Regions from separate parts of the Mesorhizobium sp. M7A.F.Ca.US.010.02.1.1 genome, predicted to be linked through region 4. Evidence: predicted binding sites of a transcription regulator. Region 4 holds the regulator's gene; each other region holds the start of a gene.
The links. Region 4 encodes LexA, which represses DNA repair genes until DNA is damaged. Its sites were predicted from a motif close to TGTTCNNNNTGTGTTCNG; they were not measured.
Positions count from the first base shown of each region.

Region 1 (4,212 bases), on a different contig from region 4:
CCATCGCCATCGGCCACCCGATCGGTGCTTCCGGCGCCCGTGTCTTCAACACGCTGGTCTTCGAGATGCGCCGGCGCGGCGCCAAGAAGGGTCTCGCTACCCTGTGCATCGGCGGCGGCATGGGCGTCGCCATGTGTATCGAAGCACTCTGAAGAACTCACCAACCGGGCGGCGCGAGCCGCCCGTTCTGTATCCAGTGCCTGCCAAGCCCGACAACAGGGCGGTATCAAAAAAAGGGGAAATGCATGACCAAGGTAGCAATCGTCACAGGCGGATCGCGCGGCATCGGGGCGGCGATCTCGATCGCATTGAAGACCGTCGGCTATTCGGTTGCCGCGAACTACGCCGGCAATGACGCCGCAGCGGCGAAATTCAAGGCCGAGACCGGCATTCCGGTCTACAAATGGTCGGTCGCCGACTATGATTCCTGCGCGGCCGGCATCAAGCAGGTCGAGGCCGATCTCGGCCCGGTCTCGGTGCTAGTCAACAATGCCGGCATCACCCGCGACGCCATGTTCCACAAGATCACGCGCGAGCAGTGGAAAGAGGTCATCGACACCAACCTGTCCGGCGTCTTCAACATGACGCATCCGCTGTGGAGCGGCATGCGCGACCGCAAGTTCGGCCGCGTCATCACCATCTCGTCGATCAACGGCCAGAAAGGCCAGGCCGGCCAGGTCAACTATTCCGCCGCGAAGGCTGGCGACATCGGTTTCAGCAAAGCCCTCGCTCAAGAGGGAGCTCGCGCGGGCATCACCGTCAACGTCATCTGCCCTGGCTACATCGCCACCGAGATGGTCAAGGCGATCGACGAGAGGGTGCTCAACGACCGCATCATCCCGCAAATCCCCGTCGGCCGCCTCGGCGAACCGGAAGAGATCGCGCGCTGCGTCGTCTTCCTCGCATCCGAAGATGCCGGCTTCATCACCGGCTCGACCATCACGGCCAACGGTGGCCAATACTTCGCCTGATGACGTGGCGATGTAGGAGATCGACGGGCCGGCACACCGGCCCGTTTCCGGCACGGTCCCTTTGACGTGCTCGCGACCGTAGCTGACCCAATTCGGCACGCGAAGGTTAACAGCCGGCAGCCGCCCTGTGCAAAAGCTCCCTGGCAACCTGTGGATTCTCGGTGGATAAACTGTTCACAACACAAGATATTGGGGTGAACAAATCGGGAAAATTACGCCATCGCCGATTCGTCGCCGATTCGTTCCGGCTATGAGCTGAACGTTAACGACGACAGCCGGAATCGCCTGCCCAACTGCTTAACGCAGGTTAAGAAAGATCAACAATTTCATAATGTTGGTCGAGGCGCGCCAAGCCACCGTGATTGTTTCCAGGCAAAGGTTAACGGCAACGCCCTCTTAGCATCAAACGGGCCAGTTCAGCGATTCAGCATGTGGTGCGACTCGCGGTCGCGAAATCCACATGTAGCCGTGAACAAAAGCTGAATCTGCAGGAGTCACTGATTCGTCGCCGATTCGTTCCAGACTCGTTCTATCCGTTAATCCGCAGCCGATTGAAAGCTTGACAAAACCACCTTCTCGCCGCCGACGGAACATTCCGCTTTCGCTTCGCGCCCGAAATCCCTATGTGTCGCCTGTCATACGCGCCATTTGAGGCACGCTCCCGACAACCAGAGGCCAAGAAGCCTTATTTCCAGGTCCCAGAAGCCTTATTCTAGGTTGATGAACATCCAGCCCAAACACACCGAGCCGCTGATCCTGTCGGGCCGCGACGTGACCGCCGTGCTCGGGCCGACCAACACCGGCAAGACCCATCTCGCAATCGAGCGCATGGTGGCGCATGAGAGTGGTATCATCGGCCTGCCGCTCAGGCTGCTGGCGCGCGAGGTCTACGCCCGTGTCTGCGAAAAGGTCGGCGCCCACAAAGTGGCGCTGATCACCGGCGAGGAAAAGATCCAGCCGCCGGGCGCCAGATATTCGGTCTGCACTGTCGAGGCCATGCCGCGCGAGACCGACGCCGCCTTCGTCGCCATCGACGAAGTGCAGCTCGCCGGCGACCTCGAGCGTGGCCACATCTTCACCGACCGCATCCTGCATCTGCGCGGCCGCCAGGAAACGCTGCTGCTCGGTGCAGCCACCATGCATGGCATTCTGCAGCGCCTGCTGAGGGGTGTCTCGGTGGTGACGCGGCCGAGGCTGTCGCATCTTGCCTATGCCGGCTCCAAGAAGCTGACCCGCCTGCCGCGGCGCACGGCGATCGTCGCCTTCTCGGCCGACGAGGTCTACGCCATCGCCGAGCTGATCCGCCGCCAGCAGGGCGGTGCCGCCGTTGTGCTCGGCGCGCTCTCGCCGCGCACCCGCAACGCCCAGGTGGCGCTGTTCCAGTCCGGCGATGTCGATTATCTCATCGCCACCGATGCCATCGGCATGGGTCTCAACCTCGATCTCGACCACGTCGCCTTCGCCCAGAACCGCAAGTTCGACGGCTTCCAGTATCGCAACCTGACCGCGGCCGAGCTCGGCCAGATCGCCGGCCGCGCCGGCCGGCATCTGCGTGACGGTACGTTCGGTGTCACCGGCCAGGTCGACCCGCTGGACGAAGAGCTGATCAAGAAGATCGAAGGCCATGATTTCGATCCGGTGAAGGTGCTGCAGTGGCGCACCGCGCATTTCGACTTTGCCAGCCTCGACGCGCTGAAGCGCTCGATCGAGACCAACGCCCCCGTCGAGGGACTGACGCGGGCATTGCCTGCCGTCGATGCACAGGCGCTCGAGCATCTATCGCGCGACGAGGACATTCGCGCACTCACCACCAATGCCAAGCGCGTGGCGCTGCTGTGGGAAGCCTGCGCGCTGCCCGACTACCGCAGGATCGCGCCGGCGCAGCATGCCGACCTCATCGCTTCCATTTACACGGACCTCGCACGCTACGGCCATGTCGACGAGAATTACATGGCCGAGCAGGTGCGCCGCGCCGATACCACCGAGGGCGATATCGACACGCTGTCGCATCGCATTGCCCAGATCCGCACCTGGACATTCGTGTCGAACCGGCCCGGCTGGCTGGCCGATCAGGCACACTGGCAGGAAAAGACGCGCGAAATCGAAGACAGATTGTCGGATGCGCTGCATGAGCGGTTGACGAAACGCTTCGTAGACCGCAGGACTTCCGTCCTCATGCGGCGCCTTAGAGAAAATACCATGCCCGAAGCCGAAATTAGTCCTACCGGAACCGTCCTTGTCGAAGGCCACCATGTCGGCGAGTTGCAAGGGTTCCGCTTCACCGCCGACCAGACCGCCGGCGGCGAAGACGCCAAGGCGGTGCGCACCGCCGCCCAGAAGGCGCTGGCCGCCGAGTTCGAAGCGCGCGCCGAACGCTTCGGCGCCTCGGCCAATGGCGACATCGCGCTTGGCTCGGATGGTACGCTGCGCTGGATCGGCGCGCCGATCGGCACGCTGGTATCAGGCGAAGACGCGCTGAAGCCGCGCCTGGTGCTGCTGGCCGACGAACAGCTGACCGGCCCGGCGCGCGACAAGGTCGCCGCGCGTGCAGAGCGATTCGTCAATTTCCAGATCGAGTCGCTGCTGAAGCCGCTGGTCGACCTCAGGAACGCCGACCAGATTTCTGGCATCGGCCGCGGCATCGCCTTCCAGCTGGTCGAGAATTTCGGCCTCATCAACCGCCGCGACATCGCCGAGGAGATGAAGTCGCTCGACCAGGAAGGCCGCGCCGCCCTTCGCCGGCTTGGCGTGCGCTTCGGCGCCTACCATGTCTTCGTGCCGGCGCTGATCAAGCCGGCGCCTGCCGGGCTGGTGACATTGCTGTGGGCGCTGAAGAACGACGGCAAGGACAAGCCGGGCTTTGGCGACGTGGTCCATGCGCTCGCCTCGGGTCGCACCTCGGTGGTGATCGATCCTGCTTTCGACAAGACGTTCTACAAGCTTGCCGGCTACCGCAATCTCGGCCGTCGCGCCGTGCGCATCGACATACTGGAACGGCTGGCGGATCTGATCCGTCCGGCGACCAACTGGAAGCCCGGCCTCGGTCAGCGCCCGGACGGCGCCTATGACGGCCAGTCCTTCATGGTGACGCCGCCGATGATGTCGATCCTCGGCGCCACCGCCGACGACATGGAAGAAATCCTCAAGGGTCTCGGCTATCGTGCCGAGCCGAAGCCGGCCGTCGAGGTCAAGGCGCGGCTCGAAGCACAGGACAATGCCGCGCGCGAAGCGGCGGTGGCGA
Region 1 is NZ_RZRV01000041.1:28,841-33,052, reverse strand. It holds gene EOA19_RS28705 (acetyl-CoA C-acetyltransferase) at 1-152, shown strand, start outside; gene phbB (acetoacetyl-CoA reductase) at 246-971, shown strand; gene EOA19_RS28695 (helicase-related protein) at 1,692-4,212, shown strand, end outside.
Region 1: EOA19_RS28695 (helicase-related protein) is a predicted target of LexA. The motif match lies at 1,486-1,503, and genes of this name have one in related genera.

Region 2 (4,212 bases), on a different contig from region 4:
AACGCCACCTTCGTCTTCGTGCTGCCGGGTTCGCCAGGCGCCTGCAAGGACGCGTGGGACGGCATCCTGAAAGCGCAGCTCGACTACCGGCACATGCCGTGCAACTTCGTCGAGATCATGCCGCGCCTGGACGAGCATTTACGGCGCGGCAAATCGGCTTTGTAAAAGCCAGGCAAAGCGTCGGTTCCACGCCGCTTTTGCAGGCAGAACAGCACCGGTGCCTTCGAAACACCATTCCAAACCGAACCTCGGAAAAGTACCTTGCCTGAAGGCGATCATCGCCATCACGACAAGGCAGAACCATGACCACGCATACCGGCGGATGCCATTGCGGCAACATACGCCTTGCATTTTCAACCGAACTCGACCCATCGCAAATCGAAGTTCGCGCCTGCCAATGCTCGTTCTGTGTCAGACATGGTTCGCGCGCCATTGCCGATCCGGACGGCAGACTGACCATCTCGGTCAAGGATGAGGCGCGATTGCGAAAATATCAGTTCGGGCTGAGGACGGCCGACTATTTGATCTGCCGGGATTGCGGCGTCTATGTCGCCGCAATCGCCGGAGAGGATGACGCAAGGGCGATCGTCATCATCAACGCCCTGGACGACCGAGAGCGGTTCAATCAGGAGCCGGCTCGTGTCGACTTCGATGCCGAAAGCCGGGCACAGCGCCAAGCCAGGCGCCGCGCTCACTGGACGCCTGTCGAGATGAGCTTCGGATAGGCAGCTCTCAGCGGATGACCGGCTCGCCATGAAACCGTCGGCGCGACGGCGGCGATACGCCGAAGCCGACTTCCATCATCAGTCGCGGCGTGCGTGCCGGCACGGTGCCCATATGAAAGCCAAAGGGGTCCTCGACGAAGCCGAGACCGGCCTCGCCGGTCAGCGTCACCGGGCTCTGCTCGCCATAGACATCCAGAACCTGTTGCGCGGGATGGCCGACCAGAAGGGTAAGCTGATGCTTTAGGCTGCGGCGCTTGTGGCTGCCCCTGACATAGACATGCGGACCGGTGTCGGCGTCGACCGGCTTGAGGTAGAAGAAGAATTTCAGCATGCGCCAGTCGTCGAGGTCAAAATGATACTTGCCGAGCGAGGCGAGGTTCTTGTCGGCATCCGAAGCGGCACCTGTGGGAAAACTCCACCAGACCCGCGTCGTGATCAGTTTCGCCTGGCCGCCGAGATAGTGCGCGGCAATATCCAGAAGCAGCGGATCGCGCTGGATGGCAAGCGCCGCCGGGCAGTCGAGGATGCGCTCGAAAAAATGCCCGCTAAGCAGCGAGCGGCCAAGGCGTTTCTCGGCCTCGGCATGTTCCCCCGGCATGAATTCGAGACGGCGGTCGAAATTGCCGAAGCAAGGCGTGCGCCCGGCGAAGTCGGCGATCTCTTCATGGATATCAGGCGGCAGGACCAGGCCTGAGAACAGCCCGTCGGAGCGCAACGCATCGACGACCGCTCCCCGTTCGACACCGGCAAACATCGTATCCCCGGCATTGGCGACCGGGCGGGCGCGCTTTGCGCCGAGCCAATGCATGCGGCGTCCGGGCATGGTGCGCGCCAACACGAACATCGGCAGCCAGGCAGGGTTCTCACGCAGGTCCGTCAGATAGGTTGGAATACGCACGGCGATGCGCCGCAGCAGGCTGCCGTTGCGCGCAATGGCCTCGAGACTGGCCGCGCCGGATGTGTCGGGGGTTGAAAGCTTCATTGGGTCCTCGGCTATGAGAGCACCACCGATGCCGCATCGGTGCTCGCCTCTCGGCATGACCCAAACCCAATTCCCGCTTGAACGGAAGCTAACCCCGCGTCAAACTTTGTGCAATGCACAATGACCTGAGCAACTGCAAAAAATCACGTCGAGGGGCGGCGCTCCTGCTTGGCCGGCGCCATCCAGATTTCGGCGTCGAGCCGCTTCGTCGCGAGGCCGCGGGCGATGGCCTCGGCACTGCCGGCACTCTTGGCCGCGGCCGCCGCCTGACGCTTGCTGATCAGCAAGCCGTCGGCCAAGGCGCGGTTTCCCGAAAAGACCCGGGCCAGGAATGGCGTGCGACTGGCTCGCGTGCGCGAAAACCGTGCCGCCATGGTCTGCCTGGCCGTATGGGCGACAACTTCATCGATCCAGCCCTCCACCAGCCGCGCGCCCGGCTCCAGGAGCAGCAACCAATCCCCCTTGGCCTGGCGGATGCCGGCAGCGACACCGCCCGTCACGTACTGACAGCCGGCATGCTCGGCCACATGATGCGTCTGGTCGGTAGAGCCTGTGTCGCAGACGATGACTTCACGCACCACGCCTTCGACCGCGCCGCCAATCAACGAGGCGAGCGTGCGGGCGAGGCCCTCCTCGTCGTTGCGGGTTTCGATGAGAACACTGAGCATCCTTAGCCGAATAGCGGAAAGCGCCCGACAGCGCCAGTTTTGCATCGCACCATAGAAAGTTCTTGCTTTGTTCTTATCAACGAAATAGGAATAATTTCATGAGCAGAGCGATTCGACACAACATGGACAGTCCCTGGGAGCGGGCGAAAATGGAACAGATCGTGCGCGCCGACATTGCAGCTTTCGGAGCAGGAAGAGCCGAGATGGCCAACGCGATGGTCGAGCAGAGCGGCATGCGTGTCCGCCCGGACCGCAACCGCGGCAGGTCAGCGGGTATCAATCCGTCCGGCCGGTTCGAGCCGGTCAGCCGGCACGTGTTCGACGATGGCTGGAATTCGCTGGAGGAACTGCCACCCTTCAAGACCGAAGTGCAGGTCGAGAAGCCGCGCACAATCATCACCCGCAACGAATCGCCCGACATTTCCTTCGACCGTTCCATCAACCCCTATCGCGGCTGCGAGCATGGCTGCGTCTATTGCTTTGCCCGCCCGACGCACGCGTTCATGGGCCTGTCGCCGGGTCTGGATTTCGAATCGAAGTTGTTCGCCAAGCCTGATGCGGCGCGCTTGCTTGACAAGGAGCTTTCGAAAGACAGCTACCAGCCGCGCACCATCGCCATCGGCACCAACACCGACCCCTACCAGCCGATCGAGAAGCAATACCGGATCATGCGCGAAATTCTCGAAGTGCTGGAAGCGCGCGGCCATCCAGTCGGCATCGTGACAAAGTCCGCTCTGGTGACGCGCGATATCGATATCCTGTCACGCATGGCCGAACGCGGGCTCGCCAAGGTGGCGCTGTCGGTGACGACGCTCGACCGTATGCTGGCGCGCACCATGGAGCCGCGCGCGTCGACACCGACCAAGCGGCTGGAAGCGATCCGGCAGCTTTCGGATGCCGGCATTCCGGCGTCGGTCATGGTGGCTCCTATCATTCCGGGCCTGACCGATCCGGAGATGGAACGCATCCTCGATTCCGCACGTGCGGCCGGCGCGCGCGAAGCGGGCTACGTGATCCTGCGCCTGCCGCTGGAGGTCAGCCCGATCTTCAAGGATTGGCTGCTGCGCCATTATCCCGACCGCTACCGCCATGTGATGTCGCTGGTCCGCTCGATGCGCGACGGCAAGGACTACGATTCGGAATGGGGCAAGCGCATGAAGGGCGCCGGTCCCTACGCCTGGCAGATCGGCCGGCGCTTCGAGATCACAGCCAAGCGGCTCGGCCTCAATGCCGAACGGCGCACGCTGCGGACCGACCAGTTCGTTGCCGCCGGGAAAGACCAGGTGCAGCTGACGCTGCTTTGAGAGACAATTCGTCGCGGTGGTTTGATCCGTCGCGGCACCAGAATCCCGTCCGGCCTGCCCCGGCCTGCAGACGGTGCCCTCCCGGTCCGGCGCCCCACCCGACCCGGAGGGACTTGCGGAGAATCAGAGCCGATGCGAACCTCGCCGCAACATGGCTCGCGCGCGTTCTGATTCTCCGCCTCTCTTTGAGATCATCGAGAAGCCTGACTTCTCCTTCGAGACGAAGGCGATGGCGGAGGGCCTGTGGCCGGTCGCCGGGATGGACGAGGCCGGCCGTGGCCCCCTGGCCGGGCCGGTGGTCGCCGCGGCCGTGGTGCTTGATCCCGCCAACATTCCGGACGGCCTCGACGATTCCAAACGCCTCAGCCATTTGCAGCGTGAGGCCTTGTTCCTGCGAATTCTTGGCTCCGCGCAGGCGGTCTCGATGGCCTCAATCAGTGCCGAGGGCATCGACGGCAGCAACATCCTCAAGGCAAGCCTGGAAGCCATGCGGCGCGCCCTTGTCGGACTGTCGGTCCGACCGAAACTAGCCC
Region 2 is NZ_RZRV01000001.1:289,221-293,432, reverse strand. It holds gene moaB (molybdenum cofactor biosynthesis protein B) at 1-165, shown strand, start outside; gene EOA19_RS01380 (aldehyde-activating protein) at 303-725, shown strand; gene EOA19_RS01375 (hypothetical protein) at 733-1,707, opposite strand; gene EOA19_RS01370 (glycosyltransferase) at 1,851-2,375, opposite strand; gene EOA19_RS01365 (PA0069 family radical SAM protein) at 2,525-3,679, shown strand; gene EOA19_RS01360 (ribonuclease HII) at 3,831-4,212, shown strand, end outside.
Region 2: EOA19_RS01365 (PA0069 family radical SAM protein) is a predicted target of LexA. The motif match lies at 2,433-2,450, and genes of this name have one in related genera.

Region 3 (4,212 bases), on a different contig from region 4:
AGCGTGAGCAAGTCGTGATCGATCGCAGCGGCAGTCCGTCAACCCGGCGCCGCGAGTTGTGCGCGAGAGCACTGGCTTCCGAGCGTTTCCTCCAGCCGAGCCATTCGGCGACTGACAACGGATTCGCGACGCCCGCCACGATACGCCTCGTCCCTGCGTGATCTACCGAAGCTCCTGGCTTCGGCTTTTTCTGATCTGGCACATCGTACACTCAGTGCGTCCGGCCGGAGCGGAGATGCATCTCGATCTTATTGATTGCCTTGGTGAGGACATCGACTGCCTGCAGATTGACCGCGAAGTCGAAGTTCCCTTGCGCCGTTTCGAATATCAGAACGCCGACCTTGGCTAAGTCGTCGCTCATCATGCCTATTCCAATGCCGGTCGGCATATAGGGTGGTTTTTCTGACATGGTTCTCTCCTCGGATGCGGTGTGGGCCTGTCGGGCTTTTGGCCATCCAGCGTGCGACCTGGAGTGGCCAAGCACGATCGATCGACGATGGCCGTGTAACCCGTCTATTCGAAATGCATCGACTGGCCGCGCATCATCGCCAGGGTCAGTGCAATTGCAGCATTTGCAGGTGGCTTCTCCATAAGCAGGCAGCCGTCGAAATCGCGCCATGCCGCCATGCGCAATTCTTCATCATCTTCGCTGGCTGCAGGATCAAAAACGTGGGCATCATAGGGATCCCGGTCAATCTCGATCGTCCAGCCCTTGAGCGCCTTGCGAGCCATTTCTTCAACCTGGGCGAGGTCGCTGGTGAAGAAGGGGATACGGTCGCATCTTCCGAAAGCGGCTCAACCCGATCCTGCGTCGGCCGCTCGGGCACCCAACCAAGAACGAAGGCAATATCGAAATCGATCTGGCGGTCCGGACCGGCTGTAACCTCAAGCCGTTTGACGACGTCAGGATAGAGCTGCTTGCGCGCCGGCCACGTGTCCGAAAGCGCCTCGGCTCGCAATCTCGTGCGGGGAACGTCGATCAGTTCCATGACCTGATGGTGCGGGACTTTGTCCTGCGGCCAGCCCGCACAACATGCAATTGTCGCAGCCTCGTCGGCTTCTTCCCAGGCCGAAGCAGCCTGGTCCTCGTTCTCGGTTGGCTGGTCGTCTTCCGGAAAGCCTTTGATATCCCACCCTTCCAACGCGAATAAACCTTCCGCGCCTTGCAAAGCCGTAATGCCGGCGCGTGCGAAGACTGCTTCGGCTGCCGCGACCCCGCGTGCCAGTTCCTCGGGCGTTGCCCCTTCAATGTTCAAGCGAAGTTCCATGGTTCGCCTCCTGTATCAATCCTCCCTGTAGTGAACAAAATAAGAACAAAGGTGTCAATAGACTCCTGATGGTCTACACGCGGACCACCATCCCGCGCGCGACAATGTCCGCAATTGCGGAAGCGCGCAGGACTGCGGTATACGCCGTTTTTGGGCGCCGTCGGCCGCCGGCGCGAACATCCAACAGGACAGGTGGCCTTCGACGCCTCGTCTGTTGGCAAACGGTTCTGCCGGTGTCCCCGGGCGGTCGCGACAAACATTTCTTCCGCAGCGCCACCTCACCACGCCATTGACTCTTCATTAGGAAGAGAACAAATGAGGAACATATCATCAGCATTTCGCGTTCAGGGGACAAATGAGTGCATCGGCGCCAAACGCTGTCATATCCGATCTTCGAAATCGCATTTCGCGTCTCGAAGGCGGTAATGCGCGCGAAAGAGCGGTGCTCCCATTCGGTATCTCCTCTATCGACAGTCATCTGCCAGGCGGGGGTGTGGCGCTTGGCGCACTTCATGAAGTTGCCGGCGGCGGCAATGGAGCGATCGATGGCGCCGCAGCGTCGCTTTTTGCAGCCGGGATTGCAGCGAGGACCCAAGGCAAGGTGCTGTGGTGCGTGACGCGCCAGGATCTGTTTGCGCCGGCAATCGCCCAGGTCGGACTGCATCCCGACCGGGTGGTCTATGTCGAAGCCGGTGACGACAAATCCTTGCTCGCCTGCTTCGAGGAAGGTCTGCGGCATGTCGGGCTTGGAGCTGTGGTCGCGGAAGTGGCGCGCCTGTCCATGACTGCCTCGCGCCGGTTGCAACTGGCATCGGAAGGCTCCGGCGCGATAGGCATCGCCATCCGCCGCTGGCGCCGCCAGACCGAAGCCGCCGATTTCGGGCAGCCGACGGCCTCTGTCACCCGCTGGCGGGTTTCCGTGTTGCCGTCGCAAGCGCTGCCGGTGCCCGGCGTTGGCCGGGCGCGATGGCAACTTGAACTGATCAAATCTCGTGGAGGGGAAACACTCGATATCGAAGTGGAGGCTTGTGATGCCAAGGGTCGTCTCGCTCTTCCTTCCAAACTGGTCGACCGACCGGCTCAGAAGGAAATTGGGCGACGTCTCGCCGCCACCGGATAAGCCTTTGGTGCTGGTCGGGCGGCATGGTAGTCGTCGCATGGTGACTGCGGTGGATCGCGCGGCAATAGAAGCAGGCTTGCGCGTCGGAATGCTCGCGACGAAGGCACAGGCCCTCGTGCAGGGCCTGGCGGTTATGGACGCCGAGCCCGATGCCGACGCGGAGGCATTGGAGCGGCTGGCGCTATGGGCGTTGAGACGCTATGCGCCCATCGCCGCTGTGGATACTCCGGACGGATTGGTCATGGAGACCACTGGCGCCGATCACCTTCATGGCGGCGAACAGTTGATGCTGGCCGATATGGTCGAGCGTCTCGGCCAGGTCGGCTTCTCGGCGCGGTCAGCGATTGCCGATAGCTGGGGTGCCGCTCATGCCGTTGCGCGCTACGTGCGGCAGACCGTCAGCGTGGTCGCTGTCAATGCAACCTGTGATGCGATCCTTCCTCTGCCCATCGCGGCACTGCGGTTGCCCGATGCGATCGTCAGCGGTCTGCGGGTTTTGGGCTTCGACAGAGTAGGCGAGCTTCTGAAGCAACCACGCGGGCCACTGATCCTGCGCTTCGGACCGGAACTGGGTCGTCGCCTTGACCAGGCTGCTGGACGCCTTGCCGAACCGATAGAACCCGTGCGGCCAGCCGATGTGGTCGAGGTAAAACGAGCCTTCGGCGAACCCATCGGTGCGGCCGAGACGATCGCCCGCTACATCGGCAAGCTTGTTCAAGCGCTATGTGTCGAGCTGGAGACCAAGGGCCTTGGCGCCCGGCGGCTCGACCTGCTGTTCTACCGGGTCGACAACAGCATCCAAGCCATTCGCGTCGGCACTGCCTTGCCGGTCCGCGACGTGAAGCGGCTGACGCGTTTGTTATGCGACAAGATCGAGAAGATCGATCCGGGTTTCGGCATCGAGTTGATGCGCTTGTCCGCACCCTTGGCCGAGCCGTTGACGCCCAAGCAGACCATCTCCTCACTCATCGAGCAACCGGACGCTGACATCTCAGACCTGATCGACATCCTCGGCAATCGTGTCGGCGAGGAGAAGCTGTATCGGTTTACCCCCGTGGCAAGCGACGTGCCCGAGCGATCGTTCCGGCGCGTGGCGCCGGCATCGGCCGAAACCGGCCAGGCATGGCCAGATCATTGGCCGCGGCCGGCTCGTCTGTTTGCGGTGCCGGAGCCCATCGAGGCGATAGCGTTGCTGCCGGATCATCCGCCGGCTAGCTTTACCTGGAGAGGCATCCGCCGACGGGTCAAGCGCGCCGATGGCCCCGAGCGGGTCTTTGGCGAATGGTGGAAGCGTGATGCCGAGCTTGCCGCCGTGCGCGACTATTTTCAGGTCGAAGACGAGGCCGGCGAGCGGTTCTGGATCTATCGCGCCGGCGACGGCGAGGATGCCGCGACCGGTTCGCATCGCTGGTTCCTGCATGGCATCTTCGGATGACTGCGTCCTATATCGAACTCCAGTGCACCTCGCATTTTTCCTTCCTGCGCGGCGCCAGCTCCTGCGAGGAATTGTTTGCGCAGGCCGCAATCATGGCCCTGCCGGCGCTTGCCATCTGTGACCGCAACAGCCTGGCTGGCGTTGTTCGGGCTCACGAGGCTGCAAAGGCAACCGGCGTCAGGCTGATCGTCGGCTGCCGGCTTGATCTGGCGGAAAAGATTTCCATCCTGGTCTATCCAACGGATCGCGCGGCCTATTCGCGGCTTTGCCGTTTGCTGTCGCTGGGCAAGAAGCGTGGCGGCAAGGCGAAATGCCTTCTGCATTGGGCAGACCTTGTCGCCTATGGCGAAGGCCTTATTGCCGTGTTCATTCCGGATCAGGCTGATGAC
Region 3 is NZ_RZRV01000032.1:2,675-6,886, forward strand. It holds gene EOA19_RS25415 (hypothetical protein) at 212-409, opposite strand; gene EOA19_RS25420 (hypothetical protein) at 555-1,268, opposite strand; gene EOA19_RS25425 (ImuA family protein) at 1,624-2,388, shown strand; gene EOA19_RS25430 (DUF6504 family protein) at 2,300-3,823, shown strand; gene EOA19_RS25435 (error-prone DNA polymerase) at 3,820-4,212, shown strand, end outside.
Region 3: EOA19_RS25425 (ImuA family protein) is a predicted target of LexA. The motif match lies at 1,576-1,593, and genes of this name have one in related genera.

Region 4 (4,212 bases):
ATAGGAGCCGCGGCCGGCCAGACCGTTGTCTGCGACACGACATCGACCAACATCTACAAGGTGCTGCACGCGGCGATGGAGATGCGGCCCGGCCGGTCGGCCATCGTCGCCGAAGGTGACAGTTTTCCCACCGACCTGTACATCGCCGAAGGCGTGGCCTCGACCCGGGATGGCGTCCTGCTGCGCCTCGCGGGTGTCGACGCGCCGACCATCGAAGAGCTGATCGACGAAAACGTCGCGGTGGTGCTGGTCAATCACGTCAATTACAAATCGGGTGAACTGCGCGACATGGCGGCGCTGACGCGCAAAGCTCATGCGGCCGGAGCGCTGATCGTCTGGGATCTTTGCCACACCGCCGGCGCCCTGCCCGTCGAGCTCGATCACGCAAATGCCGATTTCGCCATCGGCTGCACCTACAAGTACCTCAACGGCGGTCCGGGCGCACCGGCCTTCATCTATGCCGCGCAGCGCCACCACGGCGATATCAGCCAGCCGCTCAGCGGCTGGTGCGGCCATGCGCGGCCCTTTGCCTTCGAACGGGGTTATGTTGCCGGCACCGGCATCCGCCGCTTTTTGTGCGGCACTCAGCCGATCCTGTCGATGCGGGCGCTCAAAGGCGCGCTTGCCATCTGGAATGACGTCGACATGGCGGCATTGCGAAAGAAGAGTGTCGCGTTGACAGAACTGTTCATCCAGCTCGTCGAAGCCAGGTGCGGCGCCTACGGTCTCACGCTGGAGACCACCCGCGACGCGACCAGGCGCGGCAGCCAGGTGTCGTTCCTTCACGATCACGGCTATCAAATCATGCGGGCGCTGATCGAGCGCGGCGTCATCGGTGATTTTCGTGCGCCATCGACCATCCGTTTCGGCTTCACGCCGCTCTATGTCGGCTACAAGGATGTGTGGCTGGCGGTTGAGGTGCTGGAGGATATTCTGCGCACGGGCGCATGGAAGGACCGCCGTTTCGCGGTCAAGGAAGCCGTTACCTGACGCAACGATCCCCGCGATCCACCGCCGCCGCCCTCACTGCCTGGCAGATGACGGAGGGCTGAATTTCCAGCCACAAATGCCAACAGACGTTGGCGTTTTGGCTCCGTTTCGTTCACGGCAAACGAACGTCCCGAAGATTGATATCGTCCTTTGTGGAGGTCGATAGACTGATAATGCCAAGCCTTGGGTCGAGGATGAGCCACAGGTCATTAACCATAATAATTTCAATGTGAGCAGGCGCATCGCCGTGCCTAGCGCCTGTTGATCGCGACCCGCTGGCAAGCGCCAAATAATTTCAGCAGCCTTAACAAATTCATTAAACTTTAAACGGTTGCAGAACACAACTGGAACAGATAGGGTTTGTTCTGGGTTTGTTTTTCGATTCTGGTTTCAGGTAACCTGGGGGCCGCCATGCTGACGCGCAAGCAACATGAACTGCTGATGTTCATCCATGAACGCCTGAAGGAGAGCGGCATTCCGCCATCCTTCGACGAGATGAAGGAGGCGCTTGACCTTGCCTCCAAATCCGGGATTCATCGGCTGATCACCGCACTTGAGGAGCGCGGCTTTATTCGCCGGTTGCCCAACCGGGCACGCGCGCTGGAAGTGCTGCGATTGCCGGACTCGATCGCGCCCGGTCTCAACGCGGCAAAGAAGTTTTCGCCAAGCGTCATCCAGGGCAGTCTCGGTCAGGGTGGCGCCCTTGGCCGGCAGATCAAGCCGGCGCCTTCGCGGATGCCCTCGCCCGGCAATGATGACGATGCGGTCTCCGCCGTGTCGATCCCGGTCATGGGCCGTATCGCCGCCGGTGTGCCGATCGATGCCATCCAGCATCAGACGCATTCGATCTCGGTGCCGCCGGATATGATCATGGGCGGCGCCCACTATGCGCTGGAGGTCAAGGGTGACTCGATGATCGAGGCCGGCATCTTCGATGGCGACACCGTCATAATCCGCAACGCCGACACCGCCCAGCCAGGCGAGATCATCGTGGCGCTGGTCGATGAAGAGGAAGCGACGCTGAAGCGGTTCCGCCGCAAGGGCGCTTCGATTGCTCTCGAAGCCGCCAATCCGGCCTATGAAACCCGTATTTTCGGCCCGGACAGGGTCAAGGTGCAAGGCAAGCTCGTCGGCCTGATCCGCCGCTACTGAGGCGGCTGTGGGTTGGCCGCTGGCTTCTCCGGTTTCTTGAAGGGTGCCAGCCCCCTTGCCTCACGAGAGTATTTGCGTTGCGTGTGCCAGGGCCGATATGGGCTGTCCACCGCGAAGCTGATCGTCGCCGGCGTGGTCGCCGATTGGCGATCGAAGAAGACCGCGGCACTGCCTTTGCGAGCCAGTTGCCGCTTGGTGATGACGAGAACCAGCGGATTGTGACAGGCGTCATACGCGGTGGCGTCATTGATGACGATCAGCTCGGCGAAGCCGCAGGCTTTCCAGGCGTCCTTGCGGTCCTCGACATAGGCAATGATCGCACCGGACATGTGCCTGGCCACGCAAACGCCTGAGGAGCAATAGAACGGCGATCCCAGCGGCAGATCAACGGCATCCGCGACATCGAATTGCCCATCGCTGTTGTCGAACACCTCTGGCACGACGATGGTTTCTGATGTCAGGGCGCGTTTCCAGTTGTCGACGGTGAATTCGTTCGGCCGTTCCCGGCTGACGGCAAGCTCGCCGCCACCGATCGGCAACGCCACCAGCCGGGCGTCTTCCGAGATTAGCACATCCGGCGTGCGCGTATCCGAGACGGTCAGCAAGCCTGCCAGCGCGAATGGCAGAGCAGCGAGCCGCAGCCAAGTTGTCGCCATTGTCGCGATGACCAGGGCAATTGCCACCAACAGGACCGACTGCTGCGAAATCAGCCCGACCCCATCGACAGGCGAACGCTCGGAGATCCAGCCTGATATGGCAATCATCATCGTCAGGCCCTTACCCATCAGGTAGAGAGCCGGCCAATCCAATCCGAAAGGCATCAACAGCGCGCTGGCGACGGCCAGGAACATGACGACGGTGACGATCGGCATTACCGCGAGATTGGCAAACAGGCTGAGCGGCGAGACACGCTGAAAATGCCAGATGGCAAACAGCGTCGTCGCGCTTCCCGCGATGATCGAGGTCATGGCAAGGCCGGTTGCCGCCAGCAGGAATTTTCGCGTCAGGAAACCGGGCACGGATCGCTTTGGCGGCGGCGGTCTTGCTTTTCCCGCGCGGTGATCCGCCCAGCCGGCATAGGCGCCGACCAGAGCCGCGGTCGCGGCGAACGACATCTGAAAACTCGGGCCGACCACCTCATGCGGCGACACCACGATGACGGCGATCGCCGAGATCGCCAGATTGCGCATGGTGAGTGCTGCTCGATCGAACAGCACGGCAATCAGCATCACCGCCAGCATGATGAAGCTGCGCTCGGCGGCAACGACGACTCCAGAGATGATGAGATAGGCCGCGATCGAGAACAGCGCGGCGGCAGCGGCATACTTCTTGACCGGGCGACGCGCGGAAAAGTCGGGAAACAAGGCGAAGGCGCCGCGCAGCAATCCCATGATGGTGCCCGCGACCAGCGCCATATGCAGTCCCGAAATGGAGATGATGTGGTAGATGCCGGTACGTCGCATCGCCTCATTGATCTCATCGGGAATGCCGGCGCGCACGCCGACGATGAGCGCCGCGGCGATCTCGCCTTCGGCGCCGCCGACGCTGGCCCTGATATGGTCGGCGATGCCTTCACGGGCTTTTTCCACGCTAGAGGAAATTCGGGCCGACAGCGGCATGTCGCCATCGTCGCTAACGACAAGCTTTGGATTGCCGAGAAAGAATCCGCTGCCGCCGATGCCGGCAAAATAGCTGTCGAAGGAGAAGTCATAGCTGTCCGGCCGCACCGGCCCGGTCGGCGGCAAGAGCTTGGCATATCCGGTGATGAGGGAGCCGGCGGTCACGTCAGCCGGGATCTTGCGTGCCGAAAGCCGCACCCGTTCCGGCGCATAGCGCAGTTTCGGTCTTGCGGTCGATGTCACGTCGATGGTCAGCCGGATACGGCCGGTTTCCATCCGGTCGAGCGAGACGACGCGGCCGGTGACTTGCGTCGAAATTTCCGAGCCCAACATTTGTGTGCCCGCACGCCACGTCTCGACCTTGGCAGCAAGCAGTCCTAGGGCGCACAAAAGTGCCGCCATGAAACACAGATGGGTCTTTGGCCATGAGCGCGAGACCAGCGCACAGATC
Region 4 is NZ_RZRV01000008.1:174,921-179,132, reverse strand. It holds gene kynU (kynureninase) at 1-990, shown strand, start outside; gene lexA (transcriptional repressor LexA) at 1,402-2,142, shown strand; gene EOA19_RS11375 (ComEC/Rec2 family competence protein) at 2,136-4,212, opposite strand, start outside.